DNA from 3 places in the Labrenzia sp. ATLA3 genome. Region 3 is predicted to be linked to each of the others. Evidence: riboswitches for the same ligand, from Rfam matches in the RefSeq annotation. Region 3 holds a riboswitch; each other region holds the start of a gene.
The links. Region 3 has a riboswitch for thiamine pyrophosphate ahead of thiO (glycine oxidase ThiO). Riboswitches for the same ligand answer to the same signal wherever they lie in the genome.

Region 1 (5,234 bases), on a different contig from region 3:
ATCCGCATGGAGCAGAACTTCGGGCCGCACATGGAGCAGAAGTGAGCGACCTTGTGGGCTTCCTTCGGCAAGGTCTCGTCGTGCATCGAGCGGGCCGTTTCCGGGTCGAGTGACAGGTTGAACTGATCCTCCCAGCGGAATTCGAAGCGGGCGCGCGAGAGCGCGTCGTCGCGGATCTTCGCCGCCGGATGGCCCTTGGCGAGATCAGCAGCATGAGCGGCGATCTTGTAGGTGATCACGCCTGTCTTCACGTCGTCGCGATCTGGAAGGCCGAGATGCTCCTTGGGCGTGACATAGCAGAGCATCGCCGTTCCAAACCAGCCGATCATCGCCGCGCCGATGCCAGACGTGATGTGATCGTAGCCGGGAGCGATGTCGGTCGTCAGCGGGCCGAGCGTGTAGAATGGCGCTTCACCGCACACGTCGAGCTGCTTGTCCATGTTCTCCTTGATCTTGTGCATCGGTACATGCCCGGGACCTTCGATCATGACCTGGCAATCCTTCGCCCAGGCCGTTTTCGTCAGTTCACCAAGCGTTTCCAGCTCGGCGAATTGCGCGGCGTCGTTGGCATCGGCAATCGAGCCCGGCCGCAGACCGTCGCCGAGCGAGAAGGAAACATCATAGGCCCTGGCGATGTCGCAGATTTCTTCGAAATGCTCGTAGAGGAAGCTCTCCTTGTGATGATGCAGGCACCATTTGGCCATGATCGAACCGCCGCGCGAGACGATGCCGGTGACCCGGTTGACGGTCAGCGGAATGTAGTGAAGCCGCACGCCGGCGTGGATGGTGAAATAATCGACTCCCTGCTCTGCCTGTTCGATCAGCGTGTCGCGGAAGATCTCCCAGGTCAGATCCTCGGCAACGCCGCCGACTTTCTCTAGTGCCTGATAGAGCGGCACCGTGCCAATCGGAACCGGCGAATTGCGGATGATCCATTCACGGATGTTGTGGATGTTGCGGCCGGTCGACAGGTCCATGACGGTATCGGCGCCCCAGCGGGTCGCCCAGACCATCTTCTCGACCTCCTCGGCCATCGACGAGGTGACCGCGGAATTGCCGATATTGGCGTTGATCTTCACCAAAAAATTCCGGCCGATGATCATCGGCTCTGCTTCCGGGTGGTTGATGTTCGACGGGATGATCGCCCGGCCGCGGGCAACTTCCTCGCGGACGAAGTCAGGCGTGACGAAATCCGGGATAGCGGCGCCAAAGCTCTCGCCATCACGGCCAGCCTCACCCCTCAGTGCCTTGCGCCCGAGGTTCTCGCGAATAGCGATGAATTCCATTTCCGGGGTAATGATGCCGGCACGTGCATAGGCCATCTGGGTGACCGCCTTTCCGGCCCTGGCGCGGCGTGGTGTCTTGAGGTTCGGGAATCCCGGGGTCAGACGCTCTCCGCTGGCAAAGCCGTTGTCCTCGGGCTTGACCATGCGGCCCTCGTATTCCTCCGTGTCACTGCGGGCGGCGATCCACTCAGTGCGAAGCCGCGGCAGGCCCTTTTCGATGTCGATGGATTGGGCCGGATCGGTGTAGGGACCGGAGGCATCGTAGACTGCCACCGGCGGCTCGCCCGCAGTCGGATGAACCGCGATCTCACGCATGGGCACGCGGATAAACGGATGGATTTCACCCGGTTTGTAAACCTTGGTCGAGGCCGGCAGCGGCTCTTTGGTGATCTCGGACGTGATCGCCTTGACGGGAAAATTCATTTGAGGCTCCAATCTTCAGGTTGGAGACCCAGTTCGAAGCCGGAAAGATGGAAAGACGCCACAACAGCCCGCATCCGGGGCAACGTCAGACTTGCAGCGCTCGCACCGTCCCTACGCCAGTATGAACTGGATCAGGTTCAACGGGTCACTGCGCTGCCGTCTTGAACGGCCCAGCAGAATCTCAGCCCCTTGGCGGGACCCCCCTGGTAACGTTGCCATCGACCGTCAAAATGGGGCCATTGTCAATGCAAAGTGGGACGGTTCGAAGCATTTTTAACAAGACTGGCTACCTCCCTAGAGGTTAGCCAAGCCTGGTGCCGCCACTCGACTTCCTTGGTCAATTCGCGCGATTCAGCCCTTAATCATCTCGGCGTATCTCTTTGAAAAATGTCAAAGGTTCGGCTGGTCACCGCTCACTCAAAAGAGAATGCGGCATCGGCACTTTGTTGAAGAAGCCAGTCTCGAAACAGCAAAGCACCTGGCTTCGGTGGCCTTTGCGCCGGCATGACGAGGAAAATCGTTTCGCCTGATCGATAGACCGACTTTAGCGGATAAACGAGGCGCCCGGCGCGCACATGGTCTTGCACCAGGTGTTTCCATCCAAGCGCAATCCCATGGCCGTGAACTGCCGCTTCAATAGAGGCCAGCGCATCGGTGAAGACGGCATCGAGATCCAATTTTGTCACCGGGACGGAGTGATGCATCATCCACTCTTTCCAACCCAGACGCGTTCGGTGTCGCTCCTCAAAATGCAGAAGCGGGTGCTTGAGAAGCTGTGCCGGCGTTGAAATGGGGCCTCGCTCGCGCAGATACTCCGGGCTGCAAACCGGGAGGATCTCCTCGGTGACGAATTCCCAGGCATGGACGCCGGGCCACTCCCCGCGCCCGAGCCGCGCCGAAAGATCGATATCCTCGACAATGAGATCCTGATCGTCCCGGCTGCTTTCGGCAATGTGGAGCGAAACGTCGGGATACTTTGCCTTGAAACCTTTCAGCCGCGGCAACAGCCAAAGCTGAATGAACGAGGTCGAGAAGGAAACTCGCACCGTGTCCTTTGAAAGCTGACGTCTCAGCGAGGTCAGCACCATATGCAAATGGTCAAACGACTGCTGGATTTCCTTGTAGAACCGCAACCCCTCCGCCGTCAGTTCCAGGCGCTTGTGTTCGCGCCGGAAGAGCTGAAGTCCGGTCGCCTCTTCCAAAAGCTTGATCGTTTTACTGACCGCTGGCTGACTGACATTCAATTCTTCGGCCGCAGCCGTGAAACTGCCACGCCGCGCGGCAGCTTCAAAAACGAAAAGATAATTGGCCGAAGGAACAAGCGAGCGTAACCGATGCATAATTTCAGGTTATGCCAGTTTGCATTTTTTGCAACGTTACAAGCCGGTTTTGCGGTCGGTAATCTCACGTTGAAGCAACCAAAGGAATGACCCCATGCGAACTCATGCTCGTGCTGTCGTAATCGGTGGCGGCTGCGTCGGCGCAGCAATTCTTTATGGCTTGGCAAAACGCGGTTGGACGGATGTGGCTCTTCTCGAAAGAACCCAGTTAACCGCAGGTTCGACCTGGCACGCGGCTGGCCTTATTCCCTCTTACGCGCGCAATATCAATGTCGGCCTGATGATTGCGAAAACGATCGAGATCTATGAGGGTCTTGAAGCCGAAACCGGTCAGCATGTCGGCTGGCACAAGTGCGGCCAGCTTCGCATTGCCAATACAAGCGACCGGCTCGATGAATACAAGAGCTACATGAGCGTCGCCGCCGTACAGGGAATTCGCGCCGAGTTGGTAACCCCTTCCGAAGCCCGCGAACTCTGGCCGCTTCTGGAAAACAACACCGATATGCTGGCCGCGCTTTATCACCCCGATGATGGTCATATCGCGCCGGCTGACGTCACGCAGGCCATGGCGAAAGGGGCACGCGACCTTGGCGCCAAGGTGCATCTCAAAACAGAGGTAAAGAGCTTCGAGCGAACCTCCGGCGGGGAATGGAAAATCCACACAAATAACGGCGAGATCATCTGCGAACACATTATTTGCGCGACCGGGAACTACGCCCGTCAGACAGGTGCCATGCTTGGTCTCGAAATCCCCGCCATTCCCATTCTGCATCAATACTGGATCACGGATAAGGTGCCGGAAATCGTCGAGCGCAAGCGTCAGGGCCTGCCGGAAATGCCAATCCTCCGCGACGAGGGTTTTGAGGGCTATCTCCGGGAAGAAGGCGACGGGCTCATGTTCGGCCCTTACGAAAGAACCGAACACCTGAAGCTCTTTGCCGAAAACGGCGTTCCAGAGTGGTTCGGCGCAGATCTCGTGGAAGAAGACTTCGACGCCGTTGCCTGGAACTGGGAAACAGCCATCGAGATGGTTCCTGCCCTTGGCCGGGTCGGCATCAAGGCCAATGTCCGTGGTCCGTTCCAGATGACTGCTGACGAACTACCGCTGGTCGGGCCCGCCTGGGGCCTTGAGAATGTCTGGCTTGCCGAAGGCGTGCCCGGCGGCATCCTGTGGGGTGGGGCGATCGGCTACTATCTGTCGGAACGCATTGTGGAAGGCGCCAACAGCCTCAACACGTCAGATCTCGATCCACGCCGTTTCGGCGATTACGCCAACAAGGAGTGGACGCGCCAGAAGGTGAAACAAAGCTGGGGCACCCATGCAGAACTTCACTTTCCGGGCCAGGACATGCCGGCCGCGCGCCCTCAAAAGACTGCGCCATCCTATGACATCCTATCGAAAAAGGGCGCGGTCTGGGGAGTTCTTGACGGTTGGGAAATACCGAACTGGTTTGCGCCTGAGGGCGTGGAAGCCAAGGACCAGTATAGCTGGCGCTGGACTGAAAAAGGCAATTTCGTCGGCGAAGAAGTCCACGCCGTTCGTACTGCGGTCGGTCTCGTCGAGATGACACCCATGACGAAATTCGAAGTTTCCGGCCCCGGGGCGGAAATCTGGCTCGACGGTATCCTTGCCAATCGGCTGCCGAAAGCCGGTCGCGTCAACCTCAGCCACCACTTGACCAAGACTGGTGGGGTCCAGGCTGAATATGTGGTTTCGCGTCTCGAAGACGGCAGCTTCTACATGATTTCCACACCGAGTGCCGAGCGCTGGAATTTCGATGAGCTCTCGAAGCTTCTGCCAAACGATGGAAGTGTGCAGTTGCGAAACGTGAGCAACGAGCGCGGATGTTTCACTGTTGTTGGCCCCAAGGCACGCGAGGTTCTGCAAGAACTGACAGAAATGGACCTGTCGAATGATGCCTTTCCGTGGTTCTCGGTCAAATCGGGTACGGTTGGACTTGCAACAGACGTGCGTATGCTCCGCGTGAATTACGAAGGCGAGTTGGGTTGGGAACTTTATCACCCACTTCCCTATCAGCGGCACCTACTGGAAGCGATCCTGACGGCGGGCGAGCCGCACGGCCTGCGGCTGATCGGCTATCATGCGCTGGAATCGCTCAGGCTCGAGAAGTCCTATCGCGCCTTGTATCGCGACATGAACCCCGAACTGACGGCCTGGGAAAGC
Region 2 (5,234 bases), on a different contig from region 3:
TCGTCGCCAAGATTGCCATGGGTTACCGCGGCTACGGCCTGCCGATCGGAGAAGTCGTTTCCGAAGGCAACGTCGGCCTGATGCAAGCGGTCAAGCGCTTTGAACCGGACAAGGGTTTCCGGCTCGCGACCTATGCCATGTGGTGGATCAAGGCAGCTATCCAGGAGTACATCCTGCGCTCATGGTCCCTCGTGAAAATGGGGACCACGGCCAACCAGAAACGCCTGTTCTTCAACCTGCGTCGCCTCAAGGGCAAGATCCAGGCATTGGACGAAGGCGATCTGAAGCCGCATCAGGTTTCGGAAATTGCCACGAAACTCGGAGTGTCCGAGGAGGAAGTGGTGTCCATGAACCGCCGCCTGGGCGGCGATGCCAGCCTGAACGCGCCTGTGCGTGCGGAAGCGGACGCAGGTGAATGGCAGGACTGGCTCGTTGATGAAAGCGAAAGCCAGGAAACCTTGCTCGCGAACCAGGAAGAGCTGGACATGCGGCGCAAGATGCTGACTGACGCGATGGACGTGCTCAACGAGCGCGAACGACGCATCTTCGAAGCACGCCGTCTCTCGGAAGATCCGATGACGCTGGAAGACCTGTCCGGCGAATTTGGTGTCAGCCGTGAACGTGTCCGCCAGATCGAGGTTCGCGCCTTCGAAAAGGTTCAAAAGGCCGTGCGCAACAGCGCCCGCACCATGGACCAGCCGGCCGCCTGAGCCAGGCGATACTTCAGAAACGAAAAAGCGCCAGAGCGATGCTCCGGCGCTTTTATTTTGCCCGGGCCAGGTATTACCGGATCTCGGCCGTATAGCTCTCCACCGGCACGACCTTGCTGATCAGGCCGGCTTCAGCCATGAACTCCGCAAAACGCTGATAGCGGCCCGCGTCGAGTGCAGCCGGGCGCTTGGCAAAGCGTGGCAGCGTGTCGAACCAGGCCCGTCTGTTCAGCTCGTCATTGAGGTTCGGATACGCCTCTATGAAGGCATTCCAGGCTTCTTCCGGGTGATTGGTCAGATAGATGGTTGCCGCTTCCACAGCCGCCAGGAACTTTTGGAAGCGCGGATCGTCCGTCTTGTCCTTGTTGACCACATAGATCAGCTCGTCAAAGATCGGCACATCGTTTTCTTCCGGAAAGAAGGCCTTGCCCGGTTTGCCTTCGATCTCGAGCTGGGTCAGCTCGAAATTGCGGTAGCCGCCAATCACAGCGTCCACCTGTCCGGCAAGCAGCGATCCCGACAATGCGAAATTGACGTTGACCAGCTCCACATCATCGATGGTCAATCCTGCCGATTGCAGCATCTGTCCCAGCATCGCATCCTCAAATCCGGACACGGAAAAACCGATGCTCTTGCCCTTCAGGTCCTTAAGCTCCTGAATGGGGCCGTCTTTCAGCACGATGAGCGAATTGAGCGGCGTTTCCACCAGCGTGCCGATCCACTTCAGTGGCAGTTCCTCTTCAATCTGCGCATGAAGCGTCGGCTGATAGGACACCGCAATATCGCCCTGCCCGGCAGCCACCAGCTTTGGCGGCATGGCCGGATCCGCAGGTTCGATGATCTCAACGTCCAGACCTTCCGCCTCGAAGAAGCCCTTCGTCTGCGCCGTGACCAGCGGCGCGTGGTCCGGATTTACGAACCAGTCGAGCAGCAAGGTCAGTTTCTCGCCGGCCTGCGCCGGTCCCGACGCCAGCAACCCGGCGGCAAGAACAAGAGACAGGAAGTGTTTTTTCATGAGGTCCTCCGTTGAGCGGCAGCTAGCTGAGCGTCTGCCAGGGAACAAGAATTCGGGTGAGATGGTTCACGGCAAAGCGCATGATCAGCACCATGGCCGCGAGAAGGATGAGCGCGGCGAACATCACGTCCGCCTGCATCCGGTTGCTGCTTTGAAGCATGATGAAGGCGAGGCCTCCCTTCGCCCCTGCCCACTCGCCGATGATCGCCCCCATGGGCGCAAACACGGCGGCAACCCGCAAGCCGGAGGCGAACGCCGGCAAGCCTGACGGCAGGCGGAAGAACCAGAGTTCCTTCAAACGAGACAGACGATAGAGCCGGGCAAGATCGTGCAACCCCGGGTCCAGCCGCTGCAGGCCGTCGAAAAAGGTCGATGTGACGGTGAAAAAGATGACCAGGATGATGACGACGATCTTGGATGCCAGCCCGAACCCGAGCCAGAGCACCAGGATCGGAGCGATCGCGAAGACAGGCAGGGCCTGAGTGACCAGAATGGGCGGCATGGCCAGTCTGGCGGCAACCGGAAACAGCCACAACAGAATGGAAAGCAGCGCCCCGGCCGCAGCCCCCAGCACGAAGCCGAGCACGGTCTCGTAGGCGGTGATGCCTGCATGTTGCAGCAGAAAGCCGGCATGTTTGACGAAGGCGGCAAAGACCCGGTCCGGACCGGGCAGAATGTAATGCTGCGTATCGAAGATATGGACGATGGCCGCCCAGATCGCCACGGTCACAAGCAGGCCGAACAAGGACCTGGCAACAGCCTTCAGGAAAACAATCATCCGATAGGCCCCGTTGCAATGCGCAAACAGGAACGCTTATGAGCCGATACCGGCAGTCGGATAAGCAGCCAGGGCTGCGGTCGCAGACACTTACGCATAGGATCTCCCGTCTTCGGACAAGCCGAAAATGACAATGGAGATCCGGGAATAGGCTAAGGATTCCGTCCCTTCGCCGGCATGACCCGGATCAGGTTCTAAGGGTTCGGCGTTGCGCCATCTCAGTTCCGGAAACCGGAACACCCCTCGGACCAAGTCGGAACATGCCCTGTGCGGCGAAAAAAGGCAAGTCGCCGTGAAGAGGTTTTAACCCGTTGCCAAAGACGGACGCCGCCCACCCGGAGCACCTGCACTCGGGCACGTGAGCAAGAACCCAGGTCGGTAACCTGCAAAAAACGATAAGCCTACGGAGAAGATGAGATTTCTGGTCCTCGCCCGGCTCGCAATTCATTGAGCCAGGATGGCGATGGAATGAGCGTCCATGCGCAGCATCGCAGAAGCCGCAGCAAAGCGGCTTCTTCAGATGTTCAAGGCAGGCGAAGAGTGCTTACCCGGCCTGCCAGGCCGTGATCGCTTTTTCGACAGCGTCCGCACCGACAGTCCCTTTTTCAAGGGTCAGGATACCGCGCTTGCCGTTTTCATAAAGCATCGGAATGTCGATCCAGCCGCGTTCACGCAGCAAAGCGAGATTGCGTTGCTGCTCGTTCGGCAGGCTGGACAGGGCAATCCAGAAAAAGCCCGGAGACACCTTCACCGAAGCACCAATCAGCGCGTCGCCGCGGGCTTCTTCCGTAGGCTTCATGACGAGACCCGGAACGTTGACGACATCACCCGCAGCGAAGTTTTCCGGAAACTCGTACCTGATCTCGACGAGATGGCTGGCCGGCAGGGAGTTATCGTCATTCGGCTTGATACGAATGTCGACTTTCACATCGCGCTCGGGAATTTCGACGGACGCACTCAGAACCGCCAGGGCTTCACCGTCGAGGTTGGTTTCTTCCTCGACACTCCACACAACAGCACCTTGCGCCGCAGTGCCCGCGCCACCGGATTCTTCACCTTCTTCATAAAGGATCGAGCGCTGGACTGAAGAATCAGCCGCCGAGGCAGAGGGAGCAGGCGCGTTGTCATCGGGCGAAATCGCCGACAGATTGTCTGCCGGGACGGCAACCGGATTTTCGGGTGCCGCAGGCGTCTGATCGCTATCGGTGCTCGTGACGATGGATGGTTGAGCGGGCTCGGGGGTGGCCGGCGTGTCGGCCTGAGAGGTATCGGACTGTCCGGTGATGGTCGTCGTGGTCACCGTACGGGCATCAGGCGCGACCACATCCGCCTCGCCTTCGTTCAACAGACGGTCGGTGTTCTTCGACGGCTCGTCGCCTTCGCCGGCAGTTGCCGAGACCGGCGGCTCCACATTCGAGACCGGTTGGCTGTCCGAAGCCGTTTGGGAAGACGATGTGGCAGGTACAGTGCCATTGTCTGCGCTTTGATCGCCTGCGGGTATCAGGAAATAAGCCCCGCCCAGAAGGACCAACACCAGCAGAACGGCAGCAATCACAATCGGAACGGTCCGGCTGCCGGATGCATCGCCGCGCAGCGCATCGGACGCCTTCGGCTTGGACCGCTTGTTGCGGTCTTTCTTCGGCGCCCGCTCTTGCTTGGGCTTGCCGGTCTCATCAGCTTGGTACGGCTGATCGACGGAAACGGATGCCGCTGCATCGTTTGTCGGTTCGAACAGGCCATCATCCGCCGGTTCCGCCTGCGCCGGTCCACCGAACGAAGGTTCCTGGCGCACGGGCGCCGCGCTCGGGTCGGAAGCTTCCTTTGCGCTGTGAACGGCCTGGCTGGCCGCCGTGCCAAGGGCTTCAGCCTGAGAAAGGGTTTCCTTCAGGGGCGAAGGCGCCGGTGTTTCCACCGTAGGCGCAGCAGTTTCTTCCGGCTCCTGCGGGGCCGGCACTTCCGGTGCAGCCTCTGCGGCTGGCTCAACCTGCGGCGGTGTCACCGGCGGAGCGGCGACCTCCGGCTCGGGAGCAGGCGTTTCAACCTTGGGAACGGTTGGATTGAGACCCAGGCTTTCGCGTGCAGCCTCGGCCTCCACCTTGCGGATGGATTCTTCCAGACGCAGCTGCTCAGCCGTGATTTCAGACGGCGCCAAAGGCGGTTCATAGGCTTTGAGCTGATTGACGATGGCATTGCGCGCACGGCTGTAAACGCTTCTGCGTGCAGCGCCATTGTTTTCAGGTAAAGACGCGATCGTTTTCTTCAGAATTGAATAGTAATCAGCCATCTTCCTGCCTACCGGCCGACTGCAAGGATCTGTTCTGCGGGCCCGAGATTTCGTTTCTTTCTCAGGCTTATAGCAAGTTTTTTGAAAACAGGTGCTATTTCTTCAATATGTTCGCCGCGACAGAGAACCTTGCAGTACCCTTTTTCCTAACACAATTTTGTCTATTCGACACACACATGGAACGCCGAAAACGAAGGGCGGTTGCATGCAGTGATTCGCAGCACGCAACCTAAGTCCTTAATAATGTGCTTTTAGTGTCGCATATCTCAATCCTGGAACGGATTCTGCACAAGAATTGTGTCGTCCCGTTCCGGACTTGTCGATAGAAGAGCGACCGGAGCACCGATCAGTTCTTCGACATGTCGCACATATTTGATTGCCTGCGCCGGCAGATCGGCCCAGGTCCGTGCCCCTTCGGTCGATTCCTTCCAGCCCGGCAGGCTTTCG
Region 3 (5,234 bases):
AGATCTCAGAGCCGCTCTCACGTGACACCCTATTACATTTGGGGAACACTGGCGCTTCTGGCGGCAGGGTTTGCCGGTGGCGGTCTGTTTCTGCACCTTGCTCAGCTGAAGGGGGAAGACAGCGTTGTCACAGCTCCTCTGATGCCGGATCCATTGTCGTCCTTGCAGACGCCGGCCCGGGAAGTCTTGCTGGCGCCGGAACCGGAACTGTCTGCGGAGCTGAAGCGCAGCTTTCTGGGGAAGCCTGATCAGCTCTGTGACGAGTTAAGGTCGCTGGGGCTGGGAAATCCGGGTTGGCGCCGGGCGCCCTTCAGCAAGGACCGTTGGCAATGTGCGTCGGACCTGGTGCCCTTGACCACGCCGAGCGTCGACTATGGCTCGACAACACTCTTCTTCCTGCTTCGCGGTCCTTCGGAAAACAGCATCGACTATTTGCGGCTGAAACTGGTGGTGGAGGATCCGCGCCAGATACAGATCGGACTGGATGCTGTCTGGCTGGTGATCGACGCTCTGGCGCTACGTTACGGCTGGACGGTGCCGGAAGTTTTTCGCGAGGCCGTTTCCGGGTTCAGGCAACTGGAAACAACCCACAGGGGCGTAAGGTTGTCGGTATCGCCGGAAGATCCTGATCTGACGGGTGACCCGTTGGCACGCCAGCGGCTGAACATCATTCTGGACTTTGGCGAGCCGGATCTGATCCGTCCCGCCGATCGGTTTGAAAAAGCACCGCCTCTTGAAAGCGGCTGGAGCGTCAAGGCCCCTAACGCTCAGGCAGCGGAATGAATTCTTCCGCGTCGCCCGGAACCGTATCGAACCGTCCCAGCCGCCAATCTTCCTTGGCCTGCTCGATGCGTTCTTTTGATGAAGACACGAAGTTCCACCAGATATAACGCCGGCCATCCATCGGTTCGCCGCCAAGCACGACAAAACGGGCGGGCAGGGGGGATGCGTTTTCGATCACCAGATGATCGCCAGGTTTGAACACCAGAAGCTGCGCCGGATCGAAACTCTGGCCTGCGATGGTAATCTGGCCCGAAACGGTATAGAGGCCGCGTTCTTCCCACCCCGCATCGAGCGGGATCCTGGCTCCCGGTTCCAGCGTTATATCCGCATAGAACATGTCGGAGGCTGTCTTCACCGGCGCCTTGTGACCATAGAGCTCACCAGCAATAAGCCTGACCGACGCGCCCTTGTCGGAAAACTCCGGCTGTTCGTCAGTGCCGTGATGCTGGAAGGTCGGGTCTGTCTCTTCCAGATGTTTGGGGAGGGCAACCCAGCTCTGCAGGCCGAACAGGGGGCGTTTTTCCTGAAGCCGTTCCGGGCGTTCGCGTTCGGAATGAACGATGCCCTTGCCCGCGCTCATCCAGTTCAGAGCGCCGGGGGCTATTGCGATCTGCGTCCCGAGGCTGTCACGGTGGTACATCTCGCCTTCAAAGAGATAGGTCACGGTCGCCAGTCCGATATGGGGATGCGGTCGCACGTCAATGCCGCCGCCAACCAGCAGTTCTGCCGGTCCCATCTGGTCGAAGAAGATGAACGGGCCAACCATCCGACGTCTGGCAGAAGGCAGAGCGCGCCTGACCGAAAATCCGCCGAGATCGGAGGTCCGCGGTACGATGATCGTTTCGATCGGGTCACAGCTTGCAGCATTTCCCGGCACGGGATCAGGGCTATTCAACCAGCTCATCTGCCTCTCCATCAAACAACAGGGCGTCTTGCGGAGTAGATAGGCACTGACAAGCTGAAGTGTCCATTGAACAGTCTGTTTCGGGTTTTCATCTCCGGCACGATCTGTATAACGGCCAGCCCTTCCTTGCTTCTCTTTGGTGCGTCATGAAACGTGTGATGATTGTTGGAGGCCCGGGTTCGGGCAAAAGCACGCTCGCCGTTGCCCTTTGCCAGAAAACCGGACTGCCGGTCTACCATATGGACAAGATCCACTACCGGTCCGGTTGGAATGAACGGACGCGGCAGGAAAAGGACCAGATGACTCATGAGGTTCATCTGAAGGAGGCGTGGATCTTCGAAGGCGGCCATTCAAGCACCTACGCGGAACGTGTCGAGCGCGCCGATACGTTCATCTGGTTGGACTTTCCGGTCTCGCGCCGCATTTTTCGGGTGGTGAAGCGGTCCGTGCAATACCACGGACAGAGCCGGCCAGATCTGGCGGAAGGCTGCCCGGAGCAGTTCAACTGGCAAACCGTCGAATTCCTGAGGTTCATATGGCGAACCAGACACTCGGCCAGAGCCAAGCTGGAGCGCATCTACCGCGAACCTCCGCATCATCTGACAGTCTACCGTCTACGCACCCTTGCAGAGATCAACGACTTTCTGGACGGATGTCAGGAACGAAGCTGAAGATCTATTCGGTCTCTTGACAGTTACACCCGACGAGCGGCACAACAGACGCTCACCCGGGGGGCCTCGACAAGAGGCTGAGATACTGCTGGCGCGATTGCGCAGTGCAGGGACCCGACGAACCTGATCCAGGTCATGCTGGCGAAGGGAAGGTGCTCTCGGCCAAGTGCAATTGCCACCGCAATGCGACCACCCCGGCCACCTTTCCAAGCTGACTGTCCGAAGTGCGGGGCTGTTCCGGTCCTTGCGGAGAAGCGTTGAATGCAGGCGGTCTACCAGACATTCCGCGATGGCGAACGATTGACGTTCTCCCTGGCAAGAGAGGCGGGATGAAGGTCGGTATCAAAGGCGCCGGAGTTGCCGGTCTGGCTCTGGCGCATGAGCTTGTCTCGCGCGGTGTGCAAGTTGAGCTGCTGGAAAAGAACGGGGATCTGTCCGCCAGTGCCTCCTGGCTTGCTGGCGGTATGCTGGCGCCCTGGTGCGAGCGGGAGAGTGCCGAGGAAGTTGTTCTGCGGCTCGGGCAAACATCTATCGGCTGGTGGAGCAAGGCTCTGCCAGGGCAGGTCAGGCACAACGGGACACTGGTTGTTGCCGCGCCGCGCGATGCTGGTGAACTCAACCGGTTTGCATCTCGTACCAGTGGCTTTACATGGCTCGACAGTGACGCGCTGGGCACACTCGAGCCGGACCTTGCAGGCCGATTTGCAAAGGGACTTCATTTTGCCGCGGAAGCCCATCTCGATCCTCGGCAAGCTCTCACGGCGTTGCTGGCAAAAGTGTCTGCAAGCGGTGCAGAGGCCAGTTTTAAGACCGAGCACTTTGCTTCGGCAACCGATCTTGTCGCCGATTGTACCGGCATGGCTGCGCCCGATCCGCACCTGCGGCCCGTTCGCGGTGAAATGCTGCTGCTCCACGCGCCGGATGTCTCACTTTCGCGGCCTGTGCGTTTTCTGCACCCGCGCATCCCGGTCTATGTCGTGCCGCGTGACAACGGGGTCTTCATGGTCGGGGCGACCATGATTGAAAGCGGCGACCGGGAGGCGGTCAGTGTTCGGTCGACCATGGAACTCCTCAATGCCGCCTACGGCCTGCATCCGGGCTTTGCGGAGGCAAAGATCATCGAGACCGGGGCGGGCCTGCGCCCGGCCTATCCCGACAATCTTCCTCGCGTCACGCTTTCCGGCAACACGTTGTCACTGAACGGATTTTACAGGCACGGCTTTCTGCTTGCCCCGCATTTTGCCATGGAGGCAGCAGACAGGATCGTGCAACATCTTCAGGAGAAGTCCCTTGAAGCTAACCATTAACGGCGTACCTCAGGAAGTTGCCAGCGCGACGCTGGCAGCGCTTCTGGATGAGCTGGCCTATGACCATGAGTTTCTGGCCACGGCGCGCAACGGCGATCTGGTGTGCGCAGAAAAACGGGGCGATTGCGTCCTTGAGGCGGGAGACCGGATCGAGATCCTGTCACCGATGCAGGGAGGCTGACGATCATGTTTGAAGTTTATGGGGAACCGTTCGCATCGCGTTTTCTGCTCGGAACGGCGCAATATCCTTCACCGCAAATCCTGGCGGATGCGGTGAGGGCATCGGGTGCAGAAATTCTGACCGTGTCTCTGCGGCGTGAAACGGCGGGAAGTGGCACAGGTGGCAGGTTCTGGGATCTGATCCGGGAATTGAACGTCAAGGTACTGCCCAACACAGCCGGATGTCATTCGGTGAAGGAAGCTGTTACGACCGCAAGGATGGCGCGGGACCTTTTTCGCACCGACTGGATCAAGCTGGAAGTAATCGGCCATCACGACAGCCTGCAGCCGGATGTCTTTGGCCTTGTGGAGGCGGCAAGCATCCTGAGCGATGACGGCTTCAAGGTGTTTCCCTATACGACAGACGATATTGTCGTCGGCGAACGGCTGGTTGAGGCGGGCTGTCAGGTGTTGATGCCCTGGTGCGCGCCGATCGGTTCGGCGAAAGGGCCGGTCAATCTGGATGCCCTTCGTGCTTACCGCAGCCATTTCAGCGGCGTTCCTCTTGTCGTGGATGCCGGTCTCGGCCGGCCGTCTCACGCGGCCGCTGTTCTAGAACTCGGTTTCGATGCAGTGCTGTTGAATACGGCTGTCGCAAAGGCCGGACATCCAGTCGCCATGGCAAAGGCCTTTGCGATGGCAATCGAGGCCGGACGACTGGCCTGTGAAGCCCAACCCCTGGAACCTCGCGACATGGCGGTTCCTTCTACCCCGGTTCTTGGAATGGCGGTGTTTGAATGAAACTCGATCCTTTTTATCCCATCGTTGACAGTTCCGACTGGATCGCGCGGCTGGTGCCGCTTGGCATCAAACTGGTTCAACTGCGGATCAAGGACGCAAGCGAAGACATCCTGCGCAAGGAAATCGCAGCTTCCAGAAGCGTTTGCGTGAACCACGGTTGCCAACTTGTCGTCAACGACTATTGGCAACTCGCGATCGAAGAGGGCTGCGATTTTGTCCATCTTGGTCAGGAAGACCTTGCCGACGCCGACGTTGCAGCCATTTGCAAAGCCGGTTTGAAACTTGGCGTGTCGACCCATGACGGCGAAGAGCTGCAAACAGCTCTTGCTACCGAGCCCGATTATGTCGCGCTCGGGCCCGTCTATCCGACGATCTTGAAAGAGCTCAAATGGGCACCGCAAGGCCTTGAAAAGATCGGCCGGTGGAAGCAGCAGATCGGCAGCCTTCCTCTGGTGGCCATTGGTGGCCTCAACCCGGAGCGTCTTCCTGGCGTGTTCGAAAATGGTGCGGATATCGCAGCCGTCGCCACTGACATCACGCGCAACGCCGATCCGGAAGCGCGCACGAGGGAATGGATTGAGGCGACGCAGCGCTGGCGCTAGCGGTCCT

Region 1: another riboswitch for thiamine pyrophosphate. It lies ahead of thiC (phosphomethylpyrimidine synthase ThiC); the one in region 3 lies ahead of thiO (glycine oxidase ThiO).
Region 2: another riboswitch for thiamine pyrophosphate. It lies ahead of AC2A6O_RS06945 (ABC transporter permease); the one in region 3 lies ahead of thiO (glycine oxidase ThiO).

What each region holds. Positions count from the first base shown of each region.
Region 1 covers NZ_JBXUKV010000010.1:230,245-235,478, forward strand. The annotation lists gene thiC (phosphomethylpyrimidine synthase ThiC) at 1-1,709, opposite strand, end outside; TPP riboswitch at 1,800-1,924, opposite strand; gene AC2A6O_RS26355 (LysR substrate-binding domain-containing protein) at 2,123-3,049, opposite strand; gene AC2A6O_RS26360 (GcvT family protein) at 3,144-5,234, shown strand, end outside.
Region 2 covers NZ_JBXUKV010000002.1:531,799-537,032, forward strand. The annotation lists gene rpoH (RNA polymerase sigma factor RpoH) at 1-710, shown strand, start outside; gene AC2A6O_RS06940 (ABC transporter substrate-binding protein) at 784-1,725, opposite strand; gene AC2A6O_RS06945 (ABC transporter permease) at 1,748-2,503, opposite strand; TPP riboswitch at 2,651-2,757, opposite strand; gene AC2A6O_RS06950 (hypothetical protein) at 3,048-4,787, opposite strand; gene AC2A6O_RS06955 (adenylosuccinate synthase) at 5,054-5,234, opposite strand, start outside.
Region 3 covers NZ_JBXUKV010000001.1:341,262-346,495, reverse strand. The annotation lists gene AC2A6O_RS01545 (DUF6030 family protein) at 1-783, shown strand, start outside; gene AC2A6O_RS01540 (pirin family protein) at 761-1,687, opposite strand; gene AC2A6O_RS01535 (P-loop NTPase family protein) at 1,846-2,358, shown strand; TPP riboswitch at 2,406-2,526, shown strand; gene thiO (glycine oxidase ThiO) at 2,688-3,665, shown strand; gene thiS (sulfur carrier protein ThiS) at 3,649-3,846, shown strand; gene AC2A6O_RS01520 (thiazole synthase) at 3,852-4,625, shown strand; gene AC2A6O_RS01515 (thiamine phosphate synthase) at 4,622-5,227, shown strand.